2 regions of the Streptomyces coeruleofuscus genome follow, and region 2 is predicted to be linked to the other one. Evidence: predicted binding sites of a transcription regulator. Region 2 holds the regulator's gene; the other holds the start of a gene.
The links. Region 2 encodes HspR, which represses chaperone genes until heat shock. Its sites were predicted from a motif close to TTGAGNNNNNNNNNCTCAA; they were not measured.
Positions count from the first base shown of each region.

Region 1: the regulator HspR is predicted to act here: its motif matches at 14,037-14,055, upstream of lon (endopeptidase La).

Region 1 covers NZ_BAAASE010000004.1:733,571-748,878, reverse strand. The annotation lists gene ABFX81_RS18795 (AurF N-oxygenase family protein) at 1-349, shown strand, start outside; gene ABFX81_RS18790 (DUF8094 domain-containing protein) at 443-1,456, shown strand; partial or broken gene ABFX81_RS18785 (RNA polymerase subunit sigma-70) at 1,543-1,708, shown strand; gene ABFX81_RS18780 (TetR family transcriptional regulator) at 1,885-2,538, shown strand; gene ABFX81_RS18775 (hypothetical protein) at 2,549-2,848, shown strand; gene ABFX81_RS18770 (C40 family peptidase) at 2,957-4,183, shown strand; gene ABFX81_RS18765 (styrene monooxygenase/indole monooxygenase family protein) at 4,147-5,409, opposite strand; gene ABFX81_RS18760 (ATP/GTP-binding protein) at 5,423-6,070, opposite strand; gene ABFX81_RS18755 (DUF742 domain-containing protein) at 6,051-6,473, opposite strand; gene ABFX81_RS18750 (roadblock/LC7 domain-containing protein) at 6,470-6,994, opposite strand; gene ABFX81_RS18745 (sensor histidine kinase) at 6,991-9,762, opposite strand; gene ABFX81_RS18740 (protein phosphatase 2C domain-containing protein) at 10,131-10,916, shown strand; gene ABFX81_RS18735 (MarR family transcriptional regulator) at 10,934-11,425, opposite strand; gene lon (endopeptidase La) at 11,600-14,014, opposite strand; gene ABFX81_RS18725 (GNAT family N-acetyltransferase) at 14,190-14,837, shown strand; gene ABFX81_RS18720 (rhomboid-like protein) at 14,850-15,308, opposite strand, start outside.
Region 2 covers NZ_BAAASE010000002.1:238,308-253,615, reverse strand. The annotation lists gene dnaK (molecular chaperone DnaK) at 1-1,525, shown strand, start outside; gene grpE (nucleotide exchange factor GrpE) at 1,522-2,181, shown strand; gene dnaJ (molecular chaperone DnaJ) at 2,218-3,399, shown strand; gene ABFX81_RS08220 (heat shock protein transcriptional repressor HspR) at 3,405-3,857, shown strand; gene ABFX81_RS08215 (sugar ABC transporter substrate-binding protein) at 4,127-5,236, shown strand; gene ABFX81_RS08210 (helix-turn-helix transcriptional regulator) at 5,505-6,548, shown strand; gene ABFX81_RS08205 (helix-turn-helix transcriptional regulator) at 6,511-7,497, opposite strand; gene ABFX81_RS08200 (helix-turn-helix transcriptional regulator) at 7,494-8,516, opposite strand; gene ABFX81_RS08195 (hypothetical protein) at 8,621-8,818, shown strand; gene ABFX81_RS08190 (Rieske (2Fe-2S) protein) at 8,820-9,155, shown strand; gene ABFX81_RS08185 (TIGR03618 family F420-dependent PPOX class oxidoreductase) at 9,347-9,763, opposite strand; gene clpB (ATP-dependent chaperone ClpB) at 9,868-12,465, shown strand; gene ABFX81_RS08175 (hypothetical protein) at 13,197-13,724, shown strand; gene ABFX81_RS08170 (peptidase inhibitor family I36 protein) at 13,772-14,476, shown strand; gene ABFX81_RS08165 (YbjN domain-containing protein) at 14,625-15,152, shown strand.

The DNA of each region.
Region 1 (15,308 bases), on a different contig from region 2:
CATCCGCGGCGTCACCCGCATCCACGTCGTGGAGGAGGCCCGCCACGTGCGCTACGCCCGCGAGGAACTGCGCCGCCAGATGGTGACGGCCCCCAAGTGGTCCCAGGAGTTCACCCGCATCACCTCCGGGGAGTTCGCCCGGGTGTTCTCGGTGGCGTTCGTGAACCCCGACGTCTACACGAACGTGGGCCTGGACAAGCGGGAGGCCCTCGCGCAGGTGAGGGCGAGTGGCCATCGCCGCGAGGTCATGCAGAGCGGGTCGAAGCGGTTGACGGACTTCCTTGACGACATCGGGGTGTTGCGGGGGGCCGGGCGGCGGTTGTGGAAGTCGTCGGGGTTGCTCGCCTAGGGGCGAACCCCGGCCACGTCATGTCCATGCAGGGTGACTACTGTCCTCCTTGAACCCGTCACCCTCCGTGGCCATGAAGGAGATCACCACCGCATGTCCCCCCACACCACCCGCCCCGTACGGCTGCCGCGTCTCAAGGTCGCCGCCGTCGGGGTCACAACCGCTCTTGTCCTCACCGCGTGCGGCGGCCAGGACGGCTCGGACTCCGGCAAGGCCTCCGGAGACGACGCCCCGCAGGGCGTGGTCAGCAAGGCCGCCGCCAAGAAGATCGCCGACCACTACGAGGAGGTCAACAACAAGGCCAACGCGGCGCAGGACGAGAAGCTCCTGGGGACGGTCGAGGCGGGGCAGGTCTACGCGATGGACAAGGCCACCTACACCCTCTTCGAGACCTGGCCGAAAAAGGAGCAGAAGGCCTACGCCAAGCCCTTCTCCTACCGGGACCGCGAGTACGTGATCCCCGAGAAGGGCACGGCCACCTGGTTCGCCGTCCGGGCCAAGTCCAGCGAGAACAGCGAGAACAGCGTGCTGCTGGTCTTCGACAAGGTGGGCGGCACGTACAAGATGGTGCTGTCCCTGTGGGCCGACGGCGAAGAGCCCCCGAAGCCGGCCCTCGACCGTCACGGCCTCGCCGAGGCCGTCGACCCCGGCACCAAGGTCGGCAAGCTCGCCCCCTCCGACATCGGTGCCGCCTACGCGGACTTCCTCGAGACCGGCGGCAAGAAGAAGGGCAAGGCCCTGGCCTCCACGGAGCCGGTCGAGAACGCCGGGAAGACCTACCAGCGGAGCAGCACCGAGGGCGCGGCCGGCGGCAAGGCCACCGAGAGGTTCTTCGCCAAGCCCCCGGCCGACCTGAGCGTGTACGCCCTGCGGACCGCCGACGGTGGCGTCCTCGCCCTGTTCCCGGCCGCCCACAAGCAGGAATCCCTGCTGAAGGAGTCCTACCGCTCCGTCGCGGATCTCGTCCCCAACGACGAACAGTCCGCTCTCGGCGCCACCAGGGGCGCCCTCATCACCGACGTGTTCGAGGGCCAGGGCCTGGCCGAACTGACCCCGAAGTCCGCAAGGATCACCGCCGTCGACTTCCAGCACGTCGACGCCCGGTAGCAGACGGCCCGGCCCTCACTCGGCCGCAGCCGCGCACGGCGAGAAGGGGCCGTGTCGGGGGGCCGCCCGCAGCGGTTGGCACGATCGACGACATCGCGCCGATCGCGGAGCGCAGCCCGGCCGCGCCCCGGCAGCTGGCGAGCCGCGCCCGGCGCCGGATGCGCGCGCCGGGTGCGCGGCGCCACCCCGGCGGCCGAGCCGGACCTCGACCGGCAGAAGGAGGTCCTCGACGCCTTCCTGGCCGCCTCGCGCGTCAACGGACAGTCAGTCGGTATCGGACCCCATCGCGCCGTTCCGAGGACGGACACCCCCCGGCGCGGCCCCTACCCATGCGCGCCCCCACCGAAGCAGCCACAGGCCGCCGCACGCCCCCGCTCCACCGCCGGAGGCATACGCAGCCCGCCGACCCCCCGATTACTCTGCGAGTCATGACACCAGCCGCCCCCACCCCCGCCTACCGGCGACTCAGCGTCGAGGAACGCCGCAGTCAGCTCCTCACCTCCGCGCTGAACCTCTTCGCGCACCGCGCCCCGGAGGACGTCTCCCTGGACGACGTGGCGGAGGCGGCCGGGGTCTCGCGCCCCCTGGTCTACCGGTACTTCCCGGGCGGGAAACAGCAGCTCTACGAGGCCGCCCTCCGCTCCGCCGCCGACGAGCTCCAGCACTGCTTCGACGAACCCCGCGAAGGCCCCCTGCTCCCCCGCCTGTCCCGGGCCCTCGACCGCTACCTCGCCTTCGTCGACGAGCACGACGCCGGCTTCAGCGCCCTCCTCCAGGGCGGCAGCGTCGTCGAGACCTCGCGTACGACCGCCATCGTCGACGGCGTACGCCGCGTCGCCGCCGAGCACATCTTCCGGCACCTGGAGGTCACCGCGCCCGGCCCGCGCCTGCGGATGACCGTCCGGATGTGGATCACCGCCGTCGAGGCGTCGTCGCTCATCTGGCTGGACGAGGAGAAACAGCCCCCCGCCGAGGAGCTGCGCGACTGGCTCGTCGAGCAGTTCGTGGCCATGCTCTCGGTGACCGCCCGCCGCGACCCGCAGGCCGACGCCCTGGTCCGGGCCCTCGCCGAGGATGTCTGACACTGGTCCCGTGAAGAGCGAAGACACCCCTTTCGAGGGCGGCCCCATGGACGGCAGGGTGCTGCCCGTCCTGCTCGGCATCACCGGCCACCCGCCCAAGACGTACCGCATCCCCGTCCCGGACCCCGCCGGCGGCCCGCCCACCGTCCTGGTCTACCGCCGCGTGCCCCGGGCAGCGGGCAGGGCCGGGCTGTCCCACCGCTGGAAGTACGAGTACGCCCCCGAGGGCGCGCCGACCCGCCGGCTCAACTGGCCCTGGTCGAAGCCAGACGCCACGCCGCCCGGCAAGCGGGACGACGCCGACGGGTGACCCCGTTGCGCCGAACCGCGCACACCCACCGCGCGCACCTCGCGCGCACGCCTGATCCTCACGAGTGTCCGGTGGCCAAAGGGCCGCCCTCACACCGGAGGTGATGGCATGTCAGGAAGGCTCGTGCGGCTGGTCTGCGTCGCGGCGACGGCGGCAACCACCGTCCTCGCCCCCGCCCCCGCCACGGCGGCCCCGGAGCCCGGCCCGGCCCGGGAGCCCGCCTCCGCCCAGGACGCCGCCTCGGTCGCCGGTCTTCTGACGGACCTTCAGCAGCTGTACCGGAAGGCCGAAGAGGCCACCGAGGCCTACAACGCCACCGAGGAGAAGCTGAAGGAGCAGCGCACCGAGACCGACCGCCTCGACCGCGCTCTCGCCCGCACCCGGCTCTCCCTGCACGACAGCCGGGGCGCGGCGGGCCGCCTGGCCCGGCAGCAGTACCAGAGCAGCACCGACATCTCCCCGTACGTACGCCTGCTCCTGGCCCGCGACCCGCAGCACGCGATCGACCAGGGCCATGTGATCGGCCGGCTGGCGCGGGAGCGGGCCGAGACCGTCGGACGGCTGACCGGCAGCGAGCGGACGGCCCGGGAGCTGGCCCGTAAGGCCCGCGAGGCACTCGACCAGCAGCTCGCCCTCATCGAGCGGCGGAAGAAGGAACGGGACGAGGTCCGTGAGCGGCTCGACGACGTCGAGGAACTGCTCGCCTCCCTCAGCCGCGACCAGCTCACGGCCCTCGCCACGTTCGAGAAGAACGGGATCGAGGAGGCGCAGAAGAAGTTCATGGCGTCCGGCGCACTCGGCAGCAGCGGTGCCGGCGGCAGCAGCGTCCGCAGACCGTCCGCCGAGGGCGGCCGGGCCGTGCGCTACGCCGTGCGGCAGCTCGGCAAGCCGTACGAGTGGGGCGCGGAGGGACCCGAGTCGTACGACTGCTCGGGCCTGACCTCGCAGGCCTGGGCGGAGGCCGGGACGCCCGTCCCGCGGACCAGCCAGGAGCAGTGGAAGCGGCTGAAGCGGGTCCCGCTCACCGAGCTGCGGCCGGGGGACCTGGTCGTGTACTTCCCGAAGGCCACGCACGTGGCGCTGTACCTCGGCGACGGCATGGTCGTACAGGCGCCCCGGCCGGGTGCGAAGGTGAAGGTGTCACCGATCGCGGCCAACCCGGTCCTGGGCGCCGTACGCCCGGACCCGGACGGGGAGCCCCTGCGGCGCTACGAGCCACCGGAGATCCCCGAGGGGGCCACGGACGGGTCGGACGAGGGATACGACGGATACGAGAAGAAATTCGCCGACGAGGCGGACTACGCGGCGCCCGCGCCGGACACCTCGACCAGGTAGGCCTGCGCCTTCTCCGGGTCGTAGAAGAAGTTCTCGAAGTCGGCCGGGTCGTTGAAGCCGTTGGCGAACCGGTCGGCGACCGGCTGGAGCTCACCGGCGGCGCCGATCAGGTTCAGGATGTGCTCCGGCGGCGGCGCGAGCATCGCGTTGGTCCACTTGGTGACGTGCTGCGCGGTGGCCCAGTAGCGGTCGAAGGTGGCCCGCATCCACTCCTCGTCGAACGGCTTGTCACCGCGCTCGACGATCGAGGAGAGGTAGGCGGCCGCGCACTTCGACGCGGAGTTGGAGCCCTGGCCGGTGATCGGGTCGTTCGCCACGACGACGTCCGCCACACCCAGCACGAGCCCGCCGCCGGGGAGGCGGCCGACGGGGTTGCGGACGGTGGGGGCGTAGCGGCCGGCCAGCGTGCCGCCCGCGTCGGTCAGCTCGACCTCGGTGGCCCGCGCGTACTCCCAGGGGACGTACCGCTCCATGAGTTCCAGGGTCAGGGAGAGGTGCTCCGCCGGGTCCTTGACGCCGTTGAAGACGTCGAGCGGGCCGCCGGGTATGCCCTCCCAGAACAGGATGTCGGCGCGGCCCGAGGTGGTCAGGCACGGCATGACGAACAGTTCGCCGACGCCCGGCACGAGGTTGCAGCGGACCCCTTCGGTGTCGGGGTGCTCGGGGCGCGGGCCCAGGCCGTGGACGTACGACACGGCCAGGGCGCGCTGCGGCTCGCTGTAGGGGGAACGCTCCGGGTCCCGGGCGAACATCTGCACCAGCTCGCCCTTGCCGGCCGCGACGAGCACCAGGTCGTACGTGCGGGAGAAGTAGTCGAGGTCGCCGACGGCGGCGCCGTGGATGACGAGCTGGCCGCCGCGCTGTGCGAACGTCTCCATCCAGCCGGCCATCTTCACGCGCTGGTCGATCGACTGCGCGTACCCGTCGAGCCTGCCCAGCCAGTCGATCGCACGCGCCGCGGGACCCTCGGCCCAGGAGCCGGGGGCGGCGACCGAGACGCCGAGTCCTTCGATCTTCGGGGCCTGGGACTCCCAGAAGTTCAGCTGGAGATCGCGCTCGTGCTGCAGTGCCGTGTGGAACATGCACTGCGTCGACATGACCCGGCCGGTGCGGATCTCGTCCGCCGTCCGGTTGGACATCAGGGTGACCTCGTACCCCTGCGACTGGAGGCCGAGAGCTATCTGGAGCCCGGACTGACCGGCTCCGACGACGAGTATCTTCCGCATGCGGGGTTGTCCTCTACTCGGGGGTTTCGTCGAGCGCGTGGCCCACCAGGGCCAGGAGGGTCTCGATCACGGAGATCCGGCGACGCGCGTCCATGATCATGACAGGTATGTGTCTCGGGATGGTCAGGGCCTCCCGCACGTCCTCCGGCTCGAACAGCTCGCTGTCGTCGAAGTGGTTGACCGCGACCACGTACGGCAGCCCGGAGCTCTCGAAGTAGTCCAGTACCGGGAAGCAGTCCTTCAGCCGGCGCGTGTCGGCCATGACGACGGCGCCGATCGCGCCGCGCACGATGTCGTCCCACATGAACCAGAATCGCTGCTGGCCCGGCGTGCCGAACAGGTAGAGCACCAGGTCGTCGTCGAGCGTGATGCGCCCGAAGTCCATGGCGACGGTGGTGGTGGTCTTGCCCGGCGTGGCGGTGAGGTCGTCGGTCGCCTCGCTCGCCTCGGTCATCAGCGCCTCGGTCTGCAGGGGCGTGATCTCCGAGACGGCGGTGACCAGCGTGGTCTTGCCCACGCCGAAGCCGCCGGCCACCACGATCTTCGTGGCGATGGGGGCACGGGTGCGGTCCGTCTCCCAGGCGTGCATGCTCTCGCCGGGCTGGACGAACGGGGATGAACCAGCGACGCCGTGAGCGGCGTCAGAGACGACGGAGTCCACTCAGCACCCTTTCCAGCAGAGCTCGGTCCGGGCGGCCCGTGCCATGGCCGGTGCCCGTCCCGTACACACGGATCTTTCCCTGGTCGGCGAGGTCGCTGAGGAGCACGCGGACCACGCCGAGCGGCATCTTCAGCAGCGCGGCGATCTCGGCCACCGTACGCATCCGGCGGCACAGTTCGACGATGGCCCGCAGCTCCGGCATCACGCGGGTGGACAGGGAACCGTTCGTCAGTTCCCTGCGCTCCTCCGGGGCGTCCAGCGCGGCCGTGCTCGCCACGAACGTCTCCACCAGGAGGACGTGGCCGAAGCGGGTACGGCCGCCGGTGAGCGAGTAGGGGCGGACCCGGGCAGGTTTGCGGTCACCGCCGCGGACCGGGAGGTGCTGCTTCGGCGTGCTGCTCATCGGGCACTCCCCGTGGTCTGCGAATCCTCCAGGGATTTCCGGAGTTCGCTGCGGAGTTCGGGCGTCAGGACGTGGCCGGCGCGGCCCACGAACAGGGCCATGTGGTACGCCACCACGCTCATGTCGCAGTCCGCGGAGCCGTGGACGCCGAGCAGCGAGCCGTCGCTGATGGACATCACGAACAGGCTGCCCTCGTCCATCGCGACCATCGTGTGCCGGACCCCGCCGGAGTCCATCAGCCTGGCGGCGCCGATGGTGAGGCTGCCGATGCCGGAGACGATGGTGGCCAGGTCGGCGGCGGAGCCGCGCGGACCGGTCCGCTGGACACCTCGGGCTTGAAGGGCTTCTCGGGCCTGCCGGTTGCGGTGGTCGTCGGAGGACAGCAGGAGCAGTCCGTCGGACGAGACGACCGCGACCGAGAGGATGCCGGGTACCTCCTCGACGAGGTTGGTCAGCAGCCAGTGCAGATTGCGGGCCTCACTGCTCAGTCCGATCAGTCCGAAGGTACTGGGAGCGGTCAACTGCTTGCCTCCTCGACTGTGCCCCCCGTGGCTTCTTCGGATTCAGCTGGTCCTGCTGTGCCGGTGTCCGGCCGCTTGTGCGAGGCCGTCTTCTCGGCGATCTCCGCCTCCACCTCGCGGTAGCCGGCCTGGGCGCCCTGGCGGAAGCCGCCGAGGCGGCGGCGGAGGGCCTCGGCGTCCACGGAGCCGCTGCGCTGGCGCGGGGCGGTGGTCGGAGCGGTGATCTTGGGAGTGCGCTTGGGGAGGCCCTTGTCGGTGACGCGGTCCTCTCCGTCGCCGGGTGCGCGTTCGTGTTCCGCCTCGGCTTCTCCCCCACCGGCGGTGTCGTTCCCACCCGCACCCCCCGTGCGGGTTTCGCCGTCGGACGCGGACGGCACCTGTGGGACGGATTCGCCGTCGGCGGCCGCGGGCTCGTGCTCCGCCGGGGCCGGCTCGTCCTGCGGTATCGGGACCAGCAGCTCCATCGTGGTCTCGGCAGGGGTTTCCGCCGGTGCCGGGTGCTCCCCGGCCTCCGGGTGCTCTGCGAGCTCCTCGTGCCGTACCGCCTTCTCCGCCAGCGCCACCAGCGGGTCCCCGTTGCTCGCCCGGCCGTGCAGGACGTTGGAGTTGGCCTCGGCGTCGGCACCGGGGAACGCGACGGTGTGGGTGGTGCCGGAGAGAGGGCCGGAGGCCGGGACGGCGGCGGCCGGGGCCGCCGCCAGCAGGGTGCGGGGCAGGACGACGACCGCGGCGACACCGCCCTGCTTCTGCTCGCGCAACTGCACGCGCACACCGTGCCGGTGGGCGAGGCGGGCCACGACGTACAGGCCGAGGCCGAGACCGTCCTCGCCCTCCTGGTCGTACGGCGCCTCCGGGTCGAAGTCGGCGAGGCGGGCGTTCAGGCGCTCCAGCCGGTCCTCGGTCATGCCGATGCCCTCGTCCTGGACCGAGAGCATGACCTCGCCGCTCTCCAGCAGCCAGCCGGAGATCTCGACGGGCAGGTCGGGCGGCGAGAACGAGGTGGCGTTCTCCAGGAGTTCGGCGAGCAGGTGGGACAGGTCGTCCGCGGCGAACCCGGCGATGTGCGCGTGCGGCGGCAGCGCGGCGATCCGGACCCGCTCGTACCGCTCGATCTCGCTCACCGCGGCGCGGACGACGTCCACGAGCGGCACGGGCCCGGCCGCGTGCTGGACGTGCTCGGTACCGGCGAGGACGAGGAGGTTCTCGCTGTGCCGGCGCATGACCGTGGCGAAGTGGTCGAGCTTGAACAGCGTGGCGAGGCGGTCCGGGTCCTGCTCGCGCTCCTCCAGGTTCTCGATGACGGCCAGCTGCCGCTCGACCAGCCCGAGGGTGCGCAGCGCGAGGTTGACGAACGTGCCGCCGATGGCCGTGCGCAGCCGCTCCAGCTGGGCGGCGGACTCGGCGAGCTCTCCGCGCAGTTCCTCGCGCGCGTCGGCCATCTTCTGGCGCTGGCCGACGAGGTGCTTGCGGTCGGACTCGAGCGTGGCGATCCGCTCGGTGAGGGCGACGGCGTGCGCGTGCAGGGCGTTGACGGAGCGGACGACCTGGGCGAACTCGTCGTTGCGACCGGTGAACTTGACGGGTTCCTCGGCCGTCGGGATCTCCGCATCGGCCAGGCGTTTCGAGCCCAGGCGCAGGACCGCGAGGGGGCGCGTGAGGCTGCGGGCCATGCCCGTGGCGACGCCGACGGCGAGCAGCATCAGGGCGCCGAGGACGGCGATGCGGATCTCCAGCGCGGTGACGTCGTCGTCGCGCAGCGCCTCCAGGTCCTTGGTGCGCCGGTCGTAGAGGGCGGATTCCACGCCGCGCATCAGGTCGATCCGGGCGGAGAGGGCCGCGTCCAGCTTCCTGGCGTCGGTGGAGAGTTCGCCGTTGGAGAGGCTCGGCTGGTCGGTGAGCCTGGCGAGGTACTTCTCGGCGGAGTTGACCTCGGTGCCGGTCACCGTGTTGTCGAAGGAGGTACGGGCCGCTTTGGGCGCGGTGTCGCGGAAGTCGCCCAGGGCCGCGTCGGAGCGCAGCCGGGCCTGCTGGGCGGCGGCGCTCAGGGCGTCGCGCTGCCGGGTGTCGGCGTCCGAGGAGGTCTCGGTCGGCAGGCCGGTGACCGGGTCGATGACCGTCTCGGTGCCGCGCGGCACGCTGAGGGCGGCGAGCAGCAGCCCCCGGGCCGCGGCGGCCTGCTGCACGGCGGAGTCCAGTTCGGCCATGGCCTGACCGCCGGAGCCCGCGCGGGGCGGCGTCTGCTGGGCCAGCTCCTCAGCGAGCCGGTGGAGTTCGGTGATGGCGACGGAGTACGCCTGGTGCGCTTCGAGAGCGCTGCTCTTGCCGGTGAGCGCCGCCCGGCGTACGGCCGCGATGGCGTCGAGGTCGGAGCGGAGCGAGGCGGGCGTGTCGGTGTCGGCCCGCAGCTCCTCGACCTGCCGGTCCACCCGGGCGCTGCGCTGCTCGGAGGGCGCCTTGGACTTGGGGCGGCCGGCCGCGATGTAGGAGGTGACGTCGTCACGCTCGTCGGCGAGGGAGTGCGCGAGGGCGAGGGCGTCCTGGGTCTGCCCGGCGAGCGTCACCAGCTCCTGCGAGTCGTGGAGTTGCCCGGAGGCCGCGAGGACGGACGGGGTGCCCGCGCCGGCGATGGCCGCGGCGACCACGGCCACGGCCACGATGAGCCGGTTGCGTACATGGGTGGGGCGGCCCTTGCCGGTGGGGGGCGTCGACTCAGCGCCCTGAACGGGGGCCGTCTGCTTGCCTGTGCGACGAGGCCGCGACATCTGCACCGGTGCTCGCATTCCTGACTCGTGAACTCATGGGCCCGGATGACGCTCCGTCAACTGGTGCGTACTCCAGGTACACTTCCCGACCCTCCCAGCGCCGGTGGGCAGCGCACGCGCATCACCTGACCCGCCACCCGAAGGAGTGAACCCCGGAGGCGAGTTGGGGAGCAAGTTCCGCTGGCCCTTGCAGCGGCCTTGCGCGGCGGGCCGGTTGGACGCCGCGGGCGGGTGGTGGCAATATTCGCCAGCACGCCTTCCCGGAGCGCTGCATTCCATCCCAAACAGGGCGTCTGACCTGCAAGACTGCACCGGTCCGGCAACCATTGCCGTCCTTTTGCGGACCTTGTGAAGGGGTCGTGCAGACTGGCTGGATGCGTACTGAACTCGCCTCGGAGCCGGGAGACGCGGACCGCCCCAACGAGGACTTCGCCAGTGTCGGACTACCGGCCTCCGGACAGGGCGGTTCGGTCGTCGTCCTGGACGGTGTCACACCGCCGAAGACCGGGACGGGATGTCTGCATTCCGTCCCCTGGTTCACCGCGCGCCTCGGTGGAGCACTGACCGAACTGACCGTTTCACTCCCGGATGTTCCTCTGGTCGACGCCTTGTCCCGTGCCATCGCGCGTACCGCCGAGGCACACGCCCCAACCTGTGACCTTTCTCACCCCCGCACACCTCAGGCCACGGTGGTCGTGGCCCGCTGGTCCCCGGAGACGGTGGAGTACCTGGTCCTGTCGGACTCGGCTCTTCTCGTGGAGTCCCCGGACGGCGTGGTGACGCCCGTCCTGGACGACCGTCTGGCCCTTCTCCCCCGCTCCGCCCTGGCCACGGACGCGCTGGTGGACTCCACGCTCCGCAACAAGGAGGGCGGCTTCTTCACGGCGGCCGCCGACCCCTCGGTGTCCCGCCGGGCGGTGACCGGAACCCTGCCCCGCCGCGAGGTGCGCGCCCTGGCCGCGCTGACGGACGGGGCGACCCGCTGGGTGGAGCGGTTCGAGGAAGGCGACTGGACGGACTGCTTCCACCTCCTGCGCAAGGAGGGACCGCAGTCGCTGGTGGACCGGGTACGGACGCTGGAACGGGCGGATTCGGCCAGAGCGTTCCTGGGCCGGAGCAAGACGCACGACGACGCGACGGTCGTGTACGTCGAGTTCTGAACACCCGGAACCGGGTGCTACTTCTCCATGCCGCGGTTGAGCTGGTGCAGCAGCCGTGCCAGTTCCGTGACCTCCTGGGTGTCCCAGTCGGCCAGGCGGCCGGCGTAGCGGGCGCGGCGGGCCTCGCGCACCCGGCGGACCCGGTCGTGGCCCTCCTGGGTGAGGGCGACGAGCCAGGCGCGTCCGTCGGCGGGGTCGGGTTCGCGCGCGACCAGGCCCAGTTCCTCCAGGGCCCGCAGCTGGCGGGACATGGTGGCCTTGCCGACCCCGATGTAGGCGGCGAGCTCGGTGGCCCGCTGCTTGCCGCACTCGTCCAGCCGTACGAGCAGGCCGTACGCGGACGACTCCAGCTCGGGGTGGACCTCCCGGGCCATCTCGCCCTGGCTGGCCCGGGCCCGCCGCAGCAGCACGGTCAGCTCCCGCTCCAGCGCCAGAAAGGCCGGCTGATCCACACCGGTTCCGGCCAGAGAGGCGTCCCGGTGTCCGTCGTCCTTGCCGTCCTGGTGCACGTGAGCCCTGCCTCGGTCGTCGCCCGCTACCTGCATTTTCCGCCCTCCGCGGCCATCGCCGCAGCTCGGCAAGTATTCCGCAGGTCACGGGGCGCGCGTCCACAGGGCCGCCACAGGGTGAAGGCCCGGGCCTCCCTCACGGGACCCGGGCCTTCCCTCATCCGATGACCTCCGTCACGCGGCCACCGGAACCTCCGGCGTCGCATCCGCCGTGGCGGGCGCGAGCGCCAGCTCCAGGACCTGGCGGACGTCGGTGACGGCGTGGACGTCGAGCTTGTCCAGCACCTCCGCCGGGACGTCGTCCAGGTCGGGTTCGTTGCGCTTGGGGATGATCACGGTGGTGACCCCGGCGCGGTGGGCGGCCAGCAGCTTCTGCTTCACGCCGCCGATCGGCAGGACCCGGCCGGTCAGCGAGACCTCGCCGGTCATCGCCACGTCCGTGCGGACCAGACGGCCGGACAGGAGCGAGGCGAGGGCCGTGGTCATCGTGACGCCGGCGCTGGGGCCGTCCTTGGGGACCGCGCCCGCCGGGAAGTGGATGTGCACACCCCGGTCCTTCAGATCGCCCACCGGCAGTTCCAGCTCGGCCCCGCGGGAGCGCAGGAAGCTCAGCGCGATCTGCGCGGACTCCTTCATCACGTCACCCAGCTGACCGGTCAGGGTCAGCCCCGCCGCGCCCGTCTCCGGGTCGGCCAGCGACGCCTCGACGTACAGCACGTCACCACCGGCGCCCGTCACCGCGAGGCCCGTCGCCACGCCCGGCACGGACGTCCGGCGCTCGGCCGGGTCCTGGGCGGACTCGGGCACGTGGTGGGGCCGTCCGATCAGGCCGCGCAGGTCCTCGTCCCGGACGGTGAACGGCAGCTGCCGCTCACCCAGTTCGTGCTGGGCCGCGACCTTGCGCAGCAGCCGTGCGATCGACCGCTCCAGGGTGCGCACGCCCGCCTCGCGGGTGTACTCACCGGCGAGCTTGCGCAGGGCGCCCTCGTCGATGGCCACCTCGTCCTTGTCGAGCCCGGCCCGCTCCAGCTGGCGCGGGAGCAGGTGGTCGCGGGCGATGACGACCTTCTCGTCCTCGGTGTAGCCGTCCAGGCGGACGATCTCCATCCGGTCGGCCAGGGCCTCCGGGATGGCCTCCAGGACGTTGGCGGTCGCGAGGAAGACCACGTCCGACAGGTCCAGCTCGACCTCCAGGTAGTGGTCCCGGAAGGTGTGGTTCTGCGCCGGGTCGAGCACTTCGAGCAGGGCCGCGGCCGGGTCGCCCCGGAAGTCCGAGCCCACCTTGTCGATCTCGTCGAGCAGCACGACCGGGTTCATCGACCCGGCCTCCTTGATGGCGCGGACGATCCGGCCGGGCAGGGCACCGACGTACGTACGCCGGTGACCGCGGATCTCGGCCTCGTCGCGGACGCCGCCGAGGGCGACGCGCACGAACTTGCGCCCCATCGCGTGGGCGACGGACTCGCCCAGGCTGGTCTTGCCGACGCCGGGCGGCCCCACGAGCGCGAGCACGGCACCGCCGCGCCGCCCGCCGACCACGCCCAGCCCCCGGTCGGTACGCCGCTTGCGCACCGCCAGGTACTCGGTGATCCGCTCCTTCACGTCCTGAAGGCCGGAGTGCTCGGCGTCGAGGACGGCCTGGGCGCCCTGGATGTCGTAGGCGTCCTCGGTTCGCTCGCTCCACGGCATCTCCAGGACCGTGTCGAGCCAGGTGCGGATCCACGAGCCCTCGGGCGACTGGTCGGAGGACCGCTCCAGCTTGTCGACCTCCTTGAGCGCGGCCTCGCGGACCTTCTCGGGCAGGTCGGCGGCCTCCACACGGGCGCGGTAGTCGTCGGACTCCTCGCCCTCCTGTTCGCCGTTCAGCTCGCGCAGCTCCTTGCGAACCGCTTCGAGCTGACGCCGCAGCAGGAACTCGCGCTGTTGCTTGTCGACGCCTTCCTGGACGTCCTTGGCGATGGACTCGGCCACGTCCTGCTCGGCGAGGTGGTCGCGCAGCTGCTGGGTGGCGAGCTTCAGCCGGGCCACCGGGTCGGCGGTCTCCAGCAGCTCGACCTTCTGATCGGTGGTCAGGAACGGCGAGTAGCCGGAGTTGTCGGCGAGCGCCGAGACGTCGTCGATGGCCTGGACCCGGTCGACGACCTGCCAGGCCCCGCGCTTGCGCAGCCAGGCGGTGGCGAGGGCCTTGTACTCCTTGACCAGTTCGGCGACCTGCCCGGGCAGCGGCTCCGGGACGGATTCGTCGACGCGGGTGCCCTCGACCCAGAGGGCCGCGCCGGGACCCGTGGTCCCCGCACCGATCCTCACCCGGCCCCGGCCGCGGATCAGCGCGCCCGGGTCGCCGTCGGCCAGCCGGCCCACCTGCTCGACGGTGCCGAGGACACCGGTGCCGGCGTACGTGCCGTCGATGCGCGGCACCAGGAGTACCCGGGGCTTTCCGGGCGTTGTCCGAGCAGCGGCCTGGGCGGCCTCCACCGCGGCACGGACCTCGGAGTCGCTCAGGTCCAGCGGGACCACCATCCCGGGCAGGACGACCTCGTCGTCGAGCGGCAGCACGGGCAGGGTGAGCGGTGTGGACGTCGAAGCCATGATCTCCCCTTCGGCAGTCAAGTTGAGCTATGCCGACTCAATGCACGGGAGCCGCCGGATGTTCCCCACTCGCCGTTCGCTGTGAGCGATCGACCGTGACGCCAGGGGCGATCGGGGCCGTAGAGTCAGCGGAGTAACAGATCAATCCGGTGAGTGCCTATTACCAGGGGGCGGCATGGACGAGACCGTGCAGGCATGGGTGGACGGGTGGGTCGTGTCGCGCGGGGCGGCTCCGCCCGTGCCCGAGCCGTGGGGCTGCACGATCGACGTGGGGATGTACGGGCACGTCACTCGGCACGTGTTCGGCGCGACCGGCGACGACCTCGACGAGGCGACCGTCCGCAAGGTCGCCGGCGCGGTGACCGGGGCCGGGGTGTGGCTGAAGGCGTTCCGGGACCCGTCCGTGGTCGCCGGCTGGCTGGACGACACCTGGTGGATCGACCCCGAGCCCGGCTACCTGATGACGGTCCCGCTGACCCAGGGGGACCTTCCGGACGTGCCCGACGGCTACCGGCTGCGGAGCTGGTCGCGCGGCGGAGTGACGCGCGTGATGGTGGCCGCCCCGGACGGTTCGCTCGCGGCGCGCGGTCAGATCACCCCGACCGGCAGCACCGCCGTGGCCGACCAGATCGAGACGGCACCGGAGCATCGCCGCAAGGGACTCGGCAGCCTCGTCATGCGGACGTTGCAGGTGACCGCCGTCCGGCAGGGCGCACGGACCGGTGTCCTCGCCGGTACGCCCGCGGGACGGGGGCTCTACGAGGCACTCGGCTGGCAGGTGGTGGCCGTGCTCACCAGCGCGAAACACGGCCCGCGGACCTGAACGGCCCCGCCGTCAGCCCCGGGCCGGTCCGGGGGAACCGGGGCCCCTCGCCTGCCACCGCCGGACCACCGGCCAGGTCGCGACACCGATGGCCAGGGCGATCAGGTGCCCCCAGTCGGTCATCGGGTCGGTGAAGGCCAGCAGGTCCTGGAGCAGCATCCCGCCGAAGCCGGCCAGCAGCGGCACGCGCAGCCAGGGCGGCAGCAGTCCGGCCAGGGCGCCGGTGCCGGCGGCGACGCCGAAGCTGACGCCGTAGTCGAGGCGGTGCAGCGAACTTCCGGGGAGCTGACCGGCCAGCACCGCGAGCCCGACCGGGACCTCGGTCGCCAGGGTGGCGAGGACGTGCCCGAGCAGGAAGACACCGGCCGTGCGCAGACCGCCGATCCGCCGCTCCAGCGCGGTCAGCACGAGCACGAACCCGATCGCGAACGGCGAGGCCACCCCGCCCGCGAGCCACAGCGCGCTGCCGAC
Region 2 (15,308 bases):
GGTCATCACCGTCCCGGCGTACTTCAACGACTCCGAGCGCCAGGCCACGAAGGAGGCCGGCGAGATCGCCGGTCTGAACGTGCTGCGCATCGTCAACGAGCCCACCGCGGCCGCGCTGGCGTACGGCCTCGACAAGGACGACCAGACCATCCTGGTCTTCGACCTCGGTGGCGGTACGTTCGACGTCTCGCTGCTGGAGATCGGCGACGGCGTCGTCGAGGTGAAGGCCACCAACGGTGACAACCACCTCGGTGGTGACGACTGGGACCAGCGCATCGTCGACTACCTGGTCCAGCAGTTCCAGTCCGGCCACGGCGTGGACCTGGGCAAGGACAAGATGGCCCTCCAGCGTCTGCGCGAGGCCGCCGAGAAGGCGAAGATCGAGCTGTCCTCGTCCACCGAGACCTCGATCAACCTGCCCTACATCACCGCTTCCGCCGAGGGCCCCCTGCACCTCGACGAGAAGCTCACCCGCGCCCAGTTCCAGCAGCTGACCGCGGACCTGCTGGAGCGCTGCAAGACGCCGTTCCACAACGTCATCAAGGACGCCGGCATCTCCATCAGCGAGATCGACCACGTCGTCCTCGTCGGCGGCTCGACCCGTATGCCCGCCGTCGCCGAGCTCGTCAAGGAGCTGACCGGCGGCAAGGACGCCAACAAGGGCGTCAACCCGGACGAGGTCGTCGCCATCGGCGCCGCCCTCCAGGCCGGTGTCCTCAAGGGCGAGGTCAAGGACGTCCTGCTCCTCGACGTCACCCCGCTGTCCCTCGGCATCGAGACCAAGGGCGGCATCATGACCAAGCTCATCGAGCGCAACACCACGATCCCGACCAAGCGGTCCGAGATCTTCACGACGGCCGAGGACAACCAGCCGTCCGTGCAGATCCAGGTCTACCAGGGCGAGCGCGAGATCGCGGCGTACAACAAGAAGCTCGGGATGTTCGAGCTGACCGGTCTGCCCCCGGCGCCGCGCGGCGTCCCGCAGATCGAGGTCTCCTTCGACATCGACGCCAACGGCATCATGCACGTGACCGCGAAGGACCTGGGCACGGGCAAGGAGCAGAAGATGACCGTCACCGGCGGCTCCTCGCTGCCGAAGGACGAGGTCGACCGCATGCGCCAGGAGGCCGAGCAGTACGCGGAGGAGGACCACAAGCGCCGCGAGGCCGCCGAGTCCCGCAACCAGGGCGAGCAGCTCGTCTACCAGACGGAGAAGTTCCTCAAGGACAACGAGGACAAGGTCCCCGGCGACATCAAGACCGAGGTCGAGGAAGCCGTCGGTGAGCTGAAGGAGAAGCTCAAGGGCGAGGACACGGCCGAGATCCGCACCGCCACGGAGAAGGTCGCGGCCGTCTCGCAGAAGCTCGGCCAGGCCATGTACGCCGACGCCAACGCCGCGCAGGCCGCCGGCGGCGACTCCGACGGAGCCGGCGCGGGTGCCGCCGGTGCCGGTGACGCGAAGGCCGACGACGACGTGGTCGACGCCGAGATCGTGGACGAGGACCGGAAGGATGGTGCCGCGTGACGGAGGAGACCCCGGGCTTCGACGAGCAGCAGCCCGACGTCCCTTCCGGCGCCACCTCCGACGACGCCGAGCCGAAGGCCGCCGACTCCCCCTCGACGGAGGAGGGGGCGGCCCCGGCCGGGGACACGGGCCAGGACGTGGCTCTGGTGGCCCAGCTGGACCAGGCCCGCACGGCGCTCAACGAGCGCACGGCGGACCTCCAGCGCCTCCAGGCCGAGTTCCAGAACTACCGCCGCCGGGTCGAGCGTGACCGGATCGCGGTCAAGGAGATCGCCATCGCGAACCTCCTGACCGAGCTCCTGCCCGTGCTCGACGACATCGGCCGCGCGCGTGAACACGGCGAACTGGTCGGCGGCTTCAAGTCCGTCGCCGAGTCGCTGGAGAGCACGGCGGCCAAGATGGGCCTCCAGCAGTTCGGCAAGGAGGGCGAGCCCTTCGACCCGACGATCCACGAAGCCCTGATGCACAGCTACGCACCCGACGTCACCGAGACGACGTGCGTCGCGATCCTGCAGCCCGGGTACCGGATCGGCGAGCGCACCATCCGCCCCGCGCGGGTGGCGGTGGCCGAGCCCCAGCCGGGGGCGCAGACGGTCAAGGCGGACGAGACCGCCGAAGCCGACGACAAGGAGAGCGGTGGCCCGGAAGAGGGCTGACGTCATAGCGGACGAAGGGAAGGAGGGGCGTCGAGGATGAGCACCAAGGACTTCATCGAGAAGGACTACTACAAGGTCCTCGGCGTCCCCAAGGACGCCACCGAGGCCGAGATCAAGAAGGCGTACCGGAAGCTCGCCCGCGAGTTCCACCCGGACGCCAACAAGGGCAACGTCAAGGCGGAGGAGCGCTTCAAGGAGATCTCCGAGGCCAATGACATCCTCGGCGATCCCAAGAAGCGCAAGGAGTACGACGAGGCACGCGCCCTCTTCGGCAACGGCGGCTTCCGCCCGGGGCCCGGCGCGGGCGGCGGCTCCTTCAACTTCGACCTGGGCGACCTCTTCGGAGGCGCCCCGGGCGGCGGCCAGGGAGCCGGCGGTTTCGGCGGTGGACTCGGTGACGTCTTCGGGGGCCTGTTCAACCGTGGCGGCGCGGGCCCGGGGACGCGCACGCACCCCCGGCGCGGCCAGGACATCGAGTCCGAGGTCACGCTGAGCTTCACGGAGGCGATCGAGGGCGCGACCGTCCCGCTGCGGATGTCCTCGCAGTCGCCCTGCAAGGCCTGTTCCGGCACCGGCGACAAGAACGGCACACCGCGGGTGTGTCCGACCTGCGTCGGCACCGGGCAGGTCGCCCGGGGCAGCGGCGGTGGCTTCTCCCTCACCGACCCCTGCCCGGACTGCAAGGGCCGCGGCCTGATCGCGGAGAACGCCTGCGAGGTCTGCAAGGGCAGCGGCCGGGCCAAGTCCTCGCGGACCATGCAGGTGCGCATCCCCGCCGGCGTCAGCGACGGCCAGCGGATCCGGCTGCGCGGCAAGGGAGCGCCGGGCGAGCGCGGCGGCCCGGCGGGCGATCTGTACGTGGTCGTGCACGTCGACTCCCACCCGGTGTTCGGCCGCAAGGACGACAACCTCACCGTCACCGTCCCGGTGACCTTCGCCGAGGCGGCCCTCGGCGGCGAGGTCCGGGTGCCGACGCTGGGCGGCCCGCCCGTCACGCTGAAGCTGCCCCCGGGCACGCCGAACGGCCGTACGATGCGCGCTCGGGGCAAGGGCGCGGTCCGCAAGGACGGCACCCGCGGCGACCTTCTGGTCACCGTCGAGGTGAGTGTCCCGAAGGACCTGACGGGGAAGGCTCGTGACGCGCTCGAGGCGTATCGCGAGGCGACCGCGGGTGAGGATCCGCGGGCGGAGCTGTTCCAGGCCGCGAAGGGAGCATGAGTCAGATGGACGGTCGTCGACGCAACCCGTATGAACTGACCGAGGAGACCCCGGTCTACGTCATCTCGGTGGCGGCCCAGCTGTCCGGCCTGCACCCGCAGACCCTGCGCCAGTACGACCGCCTGGGGCTGGTGTCTCCGGACCGCACCGCGGGCCGGGGCCGCCGCTACTCGGCCCGGGACATCCAACTGCTGCGCACCGTCCAGCAGTTGTCGCAGGACGAGGGCATCAACCTGGCGGGTATCAAGCGCATCATCGAACTGGAGAACCAGGTCGCCGCGCTCCAGGCCCGGGTGGCCGAGCTGGAGGACGCGCTCGACGGCGCGGCGGCGGCCATGCGGCAGCGCGAGGCGGCGGTGCACGCGTCGTACCGCCGCGATCTGGTGCCGTACCAGGAGGTCCAGCAGACCAGCGCGCTGGTCGTGTGGCGGCCGAAGCGGCAGCAGCAGTCGGACTGACGCGCGTACGCCTGCGAAAAGGGCCGGGAGGACACTCCCGGCCCTTTTCGTATGTCTTGGGTGATTTCGCTGGTCCTCCTGTGGATGACCGAATGATGCAAGTCACTTGGAGGTGATTCCGCAGAGTCTTCACAACTGCTGCGGAGCGTGGTGTTGTCATCTCGTTAAGTGGTTCCGCTTGACGCTGAGGGGCGCGTCCGCGTTGGCTTTTCAGTCACATGGGCCACAAAGTGTGCCCACGTCCGAATCACACGCGAAGTGAGCTCCGCATGCGTCGTCGTATCTCCATATCCGTGGCCGCGGCCGCGATGTCCGTCACGCTCGCCGGCTGCGGCGTGCTCAACGCGACCGGGAGCAGTGACGACGCGAGCCCGACGAAGGGCAACGACATCACGGTGGGCCTGCTGCTCCCGGAGAAGGCGAACACGCGGTACGAGAACTTCGACTACCCCATCATCAAGAGGAAGGTCGAGTCCCTCACCAACGACCGGGGCCGCGTCGAGTACGCCAACGCCGAGGCGAGCGCCGACAAGCAGGCCGACCAGTTGCAGCAGATGATCGACGACCGGGTCGACGTGATCCTGCTGGACGCCGTCGACTCGCACGCCATCGCCGACGGAGTGACGAAGGCCAAGGACGCCGGCATCCCGGTCATCGCCTACGACCGGCTCGCCGAGGGCCCGATCGACGCGTACATCTCCTTCGACAACGAACTGGTCGGCGAGGTCCAGGGACGCACCCTGCTGGAGGCCATCGGCGAGAAGGCGAGCCTCGCCGACAAGATCGTCATGATGAACGGCTCGTCGACGGACCCGAACGCCAAGCAGTTCAAGGCCGGTGCGATGTCCGAGCTGAACGGCAAGGTGACGATCGCCCAGTCCTTCGACACCAAGGACTGGAAGCCGGAGAACGCGCAGGCCAACATGGCCGAGGCGATCGAGAAGATCGGCAAGGACAACATCGACGCGGTGTACTCCGCCAACGACGGCATGGCCGGCGGCATCGTCAAGGCGCTGGAGGCCGCGGGCGTGACCGACCTGCCGCCGATCACCGGCCAGGACGCGGAGCTCCCGGCGGTGCAGCGGATCATCGCCGGCGAGCAGTACATGAGCGTGTACAAGTCGTACCCGCAGGAGGCCGAGAACGCCGCGGAGATGGCCGTGGCCAGGGTCCAGGGCCGCGACATCCAGTTCGCCGCCCTCACCCGCGACAAGGTCGACAGCCCCACCCACAAGGGCATCCCCGCCCAGCTCGTGCCGGTGGTCGCCCTGACGAAGTCCAACATCAAGGACACGGTCGTCGCCGACGACGTCTACAAGCTGTCGGACATCTGCACGGCGAAGTATGAGGCGGCTTGCGAGGCCATCGGCCTGAAGTAACCACGCCGTTCGCCGTCTTCCGCCCCCTTGGAGTCCTCCGCCTCACCCCCGGAGTGATCCGGTCGGCACCGGAGCGATCCGGCTGACCTCCGGCGGGATTCGGTCACCCCCCGGCCATTTGCTGCAACGCGACGAGCTGAGGCGCGGAAATACCGGTGTGTACCGGTGGTTTCCGGCGAGGGCGGCGCGGGGAGCCGTGTTGCGGAGCAGGTCCCGTCCGCGCATAGTTGCGCTGCGAAGGACGGCGAAACCGGGGGTGGGATGGGCGATGGCCGGGCACGGGGCGGAGGAGCATCCTCACGGTGCTGACCGACTGTGCGAGGCGGGGGATCGTGTGTACTCCCGGGCCGTACGGCGGGGCCGCGTGGCGCGCCGGGACGCGGATCCGGTGCCCTGCCTGCTGGAACTCGCCCTGCTGCACCCGGACCCCGACGACATGGACTGGCTGGTGCCGACCTCCCCGCAGGAGGTCATGACCCGGCTGCTGCGCGGGATGTACGACGAGGTCAGCGCGAGCCAGCGGCGGGTGGGTTCGGCCGTGGCGGCGTTCGAGTGGTACGCCGGGCTGGGGCGTCAGGTGCAGCAGGCCCCGTCGGCGGGCGAGGGCTCGGCGATCCGGGTGCTGGACGGCCTCGCCCGGATCCAGGCCGCGATGGACGAGGCGACCCAGGCGTGCACGACCGAGGTGCTCACGGTGCAGCCCGGCGGCATCCGGCGCGAGGCGGAACTCTCCGAGGGGCTGCACCGGGCGCTGACGCTGCGCGGCCGTGGCGTGCGGATGCGGGACCTGTACACGCATGTCGCCCGGCACGGGCAGGGGCTGCTGAACTATCTGGAGCTGATGGGCGACGCGGTGGAGGCGCGCACGCTGGACGAGGTGATCGACCGGCTGATCCTCTTCGACCGGACGGTGGCCTTCATCCCCGCCAACACCGACCGCACGATGGCCCTGGAGCTACGGCACCCGGCGATCGTCGAGTACCTGGTCACGGTGTTCGAGCGGCTCTGGCGCCTGGCCATCCCGCTGACCGCCCCGCTCCCCGACACCGGCATCGAGGGCATCTCCCACCGCGAGCAGTCCATCGCCGCGCTGCTGGCGGAGGGACACCAGGACGCGGTGATCGCGGAACGGCTCGGGATAAGCGTGCGGACGTGCCGGGCGCACATCGCCCGGCTGTCGGAGACGCTGGGGGCGGCGAGCCGTACGCAGTTGGGTGTGCGGATCGCCCAGGTGGGCCTGGACGGCCCTCCGCGGCCGGCTGCCTCCCCGACCCTCAGCCTTCCTGGTCAAGAATCCCGGACTGCCCGATGAGATAGCCCAGTTGGGCCCTGCTCTGGCTGCCCAGCGTCGCGGCGAGCTTGGCGATGTGGACGCGGGCCGTGCGGATGTTCATGCCGAGCCGGTCTGCGATGACGGCGTCGGTGTGGCCTTCGGTGAGGAGGGCGGCTATGGCGCGTTGGCGGGGGGTGATGCCATTGCTGGAGGGCGGGGGGACAGCCTCGGGGTACATGGGGGTCGCCAGGCGCCACAATCGGTCGAAGGTGGTGGCGAGGTGGCGGACGATCGCCGGGTGCCGGATCTCCAGGGCGACGGTGCCGTCCGGGTTCGCGGGGATGAAGGCGACAGCAGCATCGATCAGGATCATCCGGTCGGTGACCTCGTCGAGGCTACGGGCCTCGACGTCTCCCACCAGTCGCTCGTGGCGGGCCGCGATGCTGGGGAAGTGGCGCAGTGTGTGCGGGTACAGGGTCCGGGCACGTGCTCCGCGATCCAGTACCTCCTGGTCCCGGACCATCGCTATCGCGTCGGATTCCTCACCGCGTCGTCCGGTGAGACCGGTACGGGGCTGGACCGTGAGCACCTCCCGGGACGCTTCGGCCATGGCCTCGGTGATGGCCCGGTTGATCTGCTCCGTGCCGGAGAGCGTACGGAGGAGCGGGGTGTCGGTGGCCTCCGGACAACCGGCGAGTCGCATGAGGGGGTCGAATGTCTCCGTCAGCCGTGCCTCGCGCCGCCGTTGCCGGGCGATCTGCTCCTCCGAGGCACGCAGGAGCTGCTGCAGAGCGACGACCGGCGCGACCGGCTCTAATCGGCTCGGGCTGTCGGCGCTGGGGCGGAGCAGTCCCAAGTCGATCAGGCACGGGGCCGCGTCGGCAGCCTCCGTTGCCAAGTCGCCCTGACACAGGGCCTCTTCGTACAGCTGTCTTCCCTGCGAGCACAGCTGTTCCGCGCTGTGCCGCGGATGCCGCGCCGAGGTCACTGGGCAGCTCCCTCACGTTCCAGGATCCCGGACTGGGCGATGAGATAACCGAGTTGGGCACGGCTGCCACTGCCGAGAGTGGCGGCGAGCTTGGCTATGTGAGCCCGGCACGTGCGCACGTTCATGCCGAGGCGGCGGGCGATGGCCTCGTCCACGTGCCCCTCCACGAGCAGTTTGGCAATGGAGTACTGGATGTCCGTGATGCCGTCCGCCGTCGGTTCGTACGGGGCGCCGGCGCTCAGTGGAACGGACCGGCTCCACATGAACTCGAAGACCTTGACCAGGTACCGGACGAGTCCGGGATGACGGAGCTCCAGGGCGACCTGCTGGTCATCGCGGGCCGGAATGAACGCGACGCTCTCGTCACAGACGATGAGACGTTCCACCACCTCGTCGATGGTGCGGTACTCCGCCTTGCCGTTCGCGAGTTGGGAGACATAGGCCAGCTTCTGGGGGCTGTGGCGCGCCGTGTGCTGGTAGAGCGTCCGGATCCGGACGCCGCGCTCGATCATGGCTCTGTCCCGTCCGAGTCCCTGGGTGAGGCTGCGCTCGGAGAAGCGGTCGTCACTGGGCTGGATGGTGAGCATCTCGGTCTGGCACTGGGCCGTGGCCAGGTTGAGGGCCGCGTTGATCCGGTCGCCGCCCTCCAGCACCGTGATCGAGTGGTCGGTCGCCGCCTCCTGGGCGCCGAGGGCCATGAACGGCTCGAACACCTCGGCGAGTGTGATGGACAGCCGTCGGCGTTCCGCGATGTCGCGCTCGATGGGGTGCAGACGCTGGGCGAGAGCGACCGCCGGCGGCACCGGACGCAGCAAGTTCTCGTCATCCGGGTCCGGGTGGAGAAGGGCCAACTCCATCAAGCAAGGGGCGTCGACCACGTCTGTGCGGGCGATTCGCCCCGCACGCAGGGCATTCGCATAAAGTCGGTTACCTTCCTCGCACAGTTCGGTCACCGCATGGGGATGCGCCGCCTTAGTCTGATTTGCCACGAAATCTCCACCCCCCAGGGTCCTGAACATGCAGGAACATGATGCACCGATTGTGTGGCCATGACGTGTTCGAATGAGCCATCGTCTTATCTGACGGGGGAAGAGGAGACTCACAAGTGAGGACGAAGCCGACTATGCGCAAGAGACTGCTTCGCTCGGTGCTTGCTGCCGCCTTCTCCGCCGTCGCGCTCATCGGAGTGAGTGGTTACTCCGACGTGAAGGGTGACAACCGGGCGGACAGCCATTGGCCTGAGAGCGTCGCAAGCGATGCCGAGAGCAATGTCCTGGCGGACAGTCACTGGCCGGCGATCGTCGCGGACTCGGAGCGTTGATGTGACCACTCCACCCGACGACCGCTCCTTCCGCCGCGAAATGGCCACCGCCTACCGCTCCGGCTGGCACTTCATCGACCTGGTCACCGCCATCCCCCACAGCGGTGACTCGTTGATGGTGACCGTCTTCGGCGAGCCGGTGGTCGTCACGCGGGACGAGGACGAGGACGTACGGGCTTACCGGTGTCTGCGGCGGCCTCGGGGGGCGCCGCAGCCCGTGCGGTGTGCCGTACGGTACGGAATGATCTTTGTGAACCTGGACCAAAGGGACCACGAGCAGGTGGAGGCCGACTCTCCTGCCCCGAGGACCATCTCTGCCACCCCCCGCAGTGCCTGACGCGATTCCCCCGTCGTAACAGATCGCTCAGGTGCTTCCCCCCGCAGCGGCGTCACCGTGACCTGAACACGGTGACGCCGCTGCAGTTTCTGGCGACATTTCCGGTTATCACCGCAGTCACGCAGTGGCCGGATCCAGTCGATCACCGGTGTGGATTTTCACTTCGGCCAACCTCGGCATCAGCCGCGGCATCAGCCTCGCCCCATCGCTCGCGTCAGCTCGATCTCGATCACCACGCGTGCTGGGTTCGGCGAGGGCATCCGTCCGTAGCGCTCGGCGTAGCGGCGTACCGCCTCCGCGACCCGGTCCGGCTCGGTGCGGACGAAGGCCCGGCCCTCCAGTGTCGCCCAGCGCCGGCCCTCCATCTGGCAGACGGCGACCGCCGCCCCCTGTTCCCCGGCGGCCAGCACGTGCCGCGCCTTGGCGCTCGCCTTGTTGGTGATCACCCGAGCGAGCCGGGCCGCAGGATCGTATGTGACCCCGACGGGTACCACGTGCGGAGTGCCGTCCGGGCGGGGAGTCGTCAGGGTGCACACGTGCCGTTCCCGCCAGAAGCTGAGGTACGGCTCGTCCGGAGCGCCGGGATCGACGGAGTACTTGGTCGCCATGCCCCGGAACTTAACCCCTGCGACCCTCCCCGAACGGTCCTTGAGTGGACTAGACTCAACTTTGTGTAAGTCGTTCGGGTCAGTGCAAGGAGGAGAACGCGAACGTGGACGCCGAGCTGACCAACCGGAGCCGGGACGCGATCAACGCGGCCAGCAACAGGGCCGTCACGGAGGGGCACCCTGATCTCACCCCCGCCCACCTGCTTCTCGCGCTGCTCCAGGGACAGGACAACGAGAACATCACCGATCTGCTCGCCGCGGTCGACGCCGACCAGGCGGCCGTGCGCGCCGGAGCCGAGCGCGTGCTCGCCGGGCTGCCCAGTGTGACCGGATCCACCGTGGCGCCGCCCCAGCCCAACCGCGAGATGCTCGCCGTCGTCGCCGACGCGCAGGCCCGCGCCAAGGACCTGGGGGACGAGTACCTCTCCACGGAGCACCTCCTCATCGGCATCGCCGCGAAGGGCGGCGCGGCCGGCGAGGTGCTGTCCCAGCAGGGCGCCGACGCCAGGAAGCTCCAGGACGCCTTCCAGAAGACGCGGGGAGCGCGCCGGGTGACCACGGCCGACCCCGAGGGCCAGTACAAGGCCCTGGAGAAGTTCGGCACGGACTTCACCGCCGCCGCGCGGGAAGGAAAGCTCGATCCCGTCATCGGGCGGGACCAGGAGATCCGGCGCGTGGTGCAGGTGCTGTCCCGCCGTACCAAGAACAACCCCGTGCTCATCGGTGAGCCCGGGGTCGGCAAGACCGCCGTCGTCGAAGGGCTCGCCCAGCGGATCGTCAAGGGGGACGTGCCGGAGTCCCTCAAGGACAAGCGGCTCGTCGCGCTCGATCTGGGGGCCATGGTCGCCGGGGCGAAGTACCGGGGCGAGTTCGAGGAGCGGCTGAAGACCGTCCTCGCCGAGATCAAGGACTCCGACGGGCAGATCATCACCTTCATCGACGAGCTGCACACCGTCGTGGGGGCCGGTGCCGGCGGCGACTCCGCCATGGACGCCGGGAACATGCTGAAGCCCATGCTCGCGCGCGGTGAGCTGCGCATGGTGGGCGCCACGACCCTCGACGAGTACCGCGAGCGGATCGAGAAGGACGCCGCCCTGGAGCGGCGCTTCCAGCAGGTGCTGGTCGCCGAGCCGAGCGTCGAGGACTCCATCGCGATCCTGCGCGGGCTCAAGGGCCGCTACGAGGCCCACCACAAGGTGCAGATCGCCGACAGCGCGCTGGTCGCCGCCGCCACCCTCTCCGACCGGTACATCACCTCCCGCTTCCTGCCCGACAAGGCCATCGACCTCGTCGACGAGGCGGCCTCCCGGCTGCGGATGGAGATCGACTCGTCCCCTGTCGAGATCGACGAACTCCAGCGCGGCGTCGACCGGCTGAAGATGGAGGAGCTGGCGATCGGCAAGGAGACCGACGCGGCCTCCCGCGAGCGTCTGGAGAAGCTGCGCCGCGACCTCGCCGACAAGGAGGAGGAGCTGCGCGGCCTCACCGCCCGCTGGGAGAAGGAGAAGCAGTCCCTCAACCGCGTCGGTGAGCTGAAGGAACGCCTCGACGAACTGCGCGGCCAGGCCGAACGCGCCCAGCGGGACGGCGACTTCGACACCGCCTCCAAGCTGCTCTACGGCGAGATCCCCGCCCTGGAGAAGGAACTGGAGGCCGCCTCCGAGGCCGAGGAGGAGGTCGCCACGGACACCATGGTCAAGGAGGAGGTCGGCGCCGACGACATCGCCGACGTCGTCGCCTCCTGGACCGGCATCCCCGCCGGGCGGCTGCTGGAGGGCGAGACGCAGAAGCTGCTGCGCATGGAGGACGAGCTCGGCAAGCGGCTCATCGGCCAGACGGAGGCCGTGCGGGCGGTCAGCGACGCCGTACGGCGGTCCCGTGCCGGGATCTCCGACCCCGACCGCCCCACCGGCTCCTTCCTCTTCCTCGGCCCGACCGGTGTCGGCAAGACGGAACTGGCCAAGGCCCTCGCCGACTTCCTCTTCGACGACGAGCGGGCGATGGTCCGCATCGACATGTCGGAGTACAGCGAGAAGCACAGCGTGGCCCGGCTGGTCGGCGCCCCGCCCGGATACGTCGGTTACGAGGAGGGCGGCCAGCTCACGGAGGCGGTGCGCCGCCGTCCGTACTCCGTCGTCCTGCTGGACGAGGTGGAGAAGGCCCACCCCGAGGTCTTCGACATCCTGCTCCAGGTGCTCGACGACGGGCGTCTCACGGACGGGCAGGGCCGCACGGTCGACTTCCGCAACACCATCCTGGTGCTGACGTCGAACCTGGGCAGCCAGTTCCTGGTCGACCCGCTCACCAGTGAGGCGGAGAAGAAGGAACAGGTGCTGGAGGTGGTGCGGACCTCCTTCAAGCCGGAGTTCCTCAACCGCCTGGACGACCTGGTCGTCTTCGCCGCCCTGACCAAGCCCGAGCTGGAGCGCATCGCCAGGCTCCAGATCGAGCGCCTGGCCAAGCGCCTCGCCGAGCGGCGCCTCACCCTGGACATCACGCCCGAGGCCCTGGCCTGGCTCGCGGAGGAGGGCATGGACCCGGCGTACGGCGCCCGCCCGCTGCGCCGCCTCGTCCAGACCGCCATCGGCGACCGGCTCGCCAAGGAGATCCTCTCCGGCGAGATCAAGGACGGCGACACGGTCCGCGTCGACCGTTTCGGCGACGAACTGCTCGTGGGACCGGCGGCCGCCAAGACCCTCTGACCGGCCGCTCAGGCACCCTGGCGGCGGCCCGCCCCGCACTTCCGGGGCGGGCCGCCGCATGCCGTGCTCCACGAGCTGCTCCCCGGCGCCATGCCGGGCGGGGGCCGCCCAGGCCTCGGTGTCATGCGGTGCGGGGGCCGCCCAGGCCTCGGTGTCATGCCGTGGAGCCGGCCTGGGCCGCCGCGGCCGGCGGCGAACAGCAGCAGCCACACGCCGTGCAGCGGGGTCCGCCCACGCCTCCTCGGTGCACGCGGTATTCGGCCAACTCGGTGCCCCATCCGCACACTCCGCACCCTTCCGCTTCACGGCGTCTTCACCATGTCCGGCATGAGTCGAACGACTTTTCGTATCTGGTCGTCGATTCCGTTCACGGAGCGGTTCTCGGCCACGCCTGCTCGGCCCTCTGTCGGCGTGTTGCCGCTGTGCCTAGAGTGACCGGGCGCCCAGTGAAGTGGACCTGACCAGTCCGGCCTGGGGCGCTGACCATTCACGGGGGGATTCAGCCATGCACGTCATCCTGCGCGCCTTCACGCCGCCACCTGTCCGCTGACGGGGAGAGAGCACATCGCGGCACGCGCCGGTACAGCGGCGGCTCCCGCACCCTCTCCCGCTTCTGCGAGAACGCGTTTCCGGTCCACCGGGCCGACATTCCGTCCGCACCGGTGACCAGCCCCCGGCCGGCGCCCTGCCCGGCCCTCGCGTGCACCCACTCCAGCCCAGAAGGAATGCCCATGCGCAAGATCCTGACCGCAGCCGGTCTCACCACGTCCGCCGTCGCGCTCGGCGTGCTGCTGGCCGGCCCGGCGGCCGCCTGGACGGCCTCTTCCCAGTTCGACGTCGTCTTCCCCGGCCAGAAGCCGCAGACGACCTACTACGTGGAGAACACCGGCGCTAACACGACGTCGAACGGCAACATGACCGGGAAGTCGGTCGTCTACTGGCAGCTCGGCGTCGACCAGGTGATCGACGGCTCCAAGCGGTTCACCAGCTTCAAGATCACGACACGGATCGAGGAGCGCCTCACCAAGACCAGCGAGGACCACATCGTCACCAAGAAGACGTGCGACATGACCGAGATCGTCAACAACAACTACGCCTGGTCCTACGACGCCCCGGAGAACACCTGCGTCGCCCCGCCCACCACCTACGACGGTGAGCTGTGGTGGTCGTCGGACGCCACGGTCGTCTACGACGTCGAGGGCGACGGCAAGGGCGCCATCACCCAGGAGCTCGAGGGCACCAGGCTGGTCCACGGCTGACCGTCGGAACCCGCCACCCGTCAAGGACACCGCTCAGGAGAACAGACGTGATACGCAGATCGCTGACGGCCGCCCTCGTCGCCACCGCCTCCGCCACCGTGCTGGTGCTCACCGGCGGCACGGCGGTGCACGCGGGCGAGGAGCCCACCGCCGAACCGTCGGTCACCGCCGAGCCGTCGCCCACCGCCACGCCGGCGGACGAGGCACCGGCGAACCCCGTGATCGCCGAGTACAACGGGCGGGAGATCAACCTCGCCGAGTCGTGGGAGGGCGCCGAGAGCTGCACCGAACTGCCCAGCGGTGAGGTGCACTGCTACGACTCGGACGCCGAGGCGCTGGCCGACCCCGAGCTGCCCGCCGAGATCCGCGAGCAGACGCTGAAGGCCGCCGCCGCCGCTCCCGCCGGGGCCCGCGCGGCCGCCGCGCCGCCCGCCCGCTGCGTCGCCGACTACTGGTGCCTGTACATGAAGGTCGGCTACAAGGGCAGGCTCCTCCGGCTGTACTCCGACGGGAAGAAGGACCTCGCGGAGTGGGGCTGCCGGGACAAGTTGAGCGCCGTCTACTACTGGGTCGGCCGCTACTCGCTGAACTACGGGGACGCGAAGATCACCGACCTGCGCTCCTGGCCCGTCGAGGACCGGGTCCGGCGGCTCGACCCGCCGGGCGGCTGGTCCGACTTCACCAACCTCGACTACCCGGGTGGCGGGCACTGGAACAACAAGGTCGACATCTTCGAGGTCCGGCGCAACTGACAGGTGCCCGAAGGCTCCGGGGAGGTACCCGGTGCATCCCCCGACCGGCCGGATCCTGTCAGCCGAGGGCTGACGGGCCCGTTTGGGGTTGCCACCCCCCTCCCCGCATGGGGGAGGATGGCGGGATCCGTACGAAGGGAAAATCACGGTGACCATCGACCCGTCCTCGATTCCGAACTTCGGGGGCCAGCCCGAGCCGCAGCCGCAAGGACCGGCGGGCCCCGTCGTCCCGGATCAGGACCTCGTGAAGCAGCTCCTCGACCAGATGGAGCTCAAGTACGTCGTCGACGACGAGGGAGACCTCGCGGCGCCGTGGGAGCAGTTCCGCACCTACTTCATGTTCCGGGGTGAGGGAGACCAGCAGGTCTTCTCCGTGCGGACGTTCTACGACCGGCCTCACGAGATCGAGGCCAAGCCGCAGATCCTTGAGTCCATCGACGACTGGAACCGCCGCACCCTGTGGCCCAAGGTCTACAGCCACACCCACGACGACGGCACGGTCCGCCTGATCGGCGAGGCCCAGATGCTGATCGGCATGGGTGTGAGCCTGGAGCACTTCGTCTCCTCGACGGTCAGCTGGGTGCGGGCCGCGATCGAGTTCGACAAGTGGCTCATCGAACAGCTCGGTCTCGAGGAGGAGATCAACGAGGCGGAGAAGCCCGAGGACGAGGAGTAGGCCCCAGCAGGCCCCGCCCCCAGCGGCGCGTCGGCGCGTACGAGCAGAGCAGGTACGTGCTGTACGCGCCGTACGCCTTTTCTGGGGCCCGTCAACGCCCAGGCATGGTGGACGTTGCCCGGGACCGAGCCACCGGCGAAAGCCCCGACGGCAGGC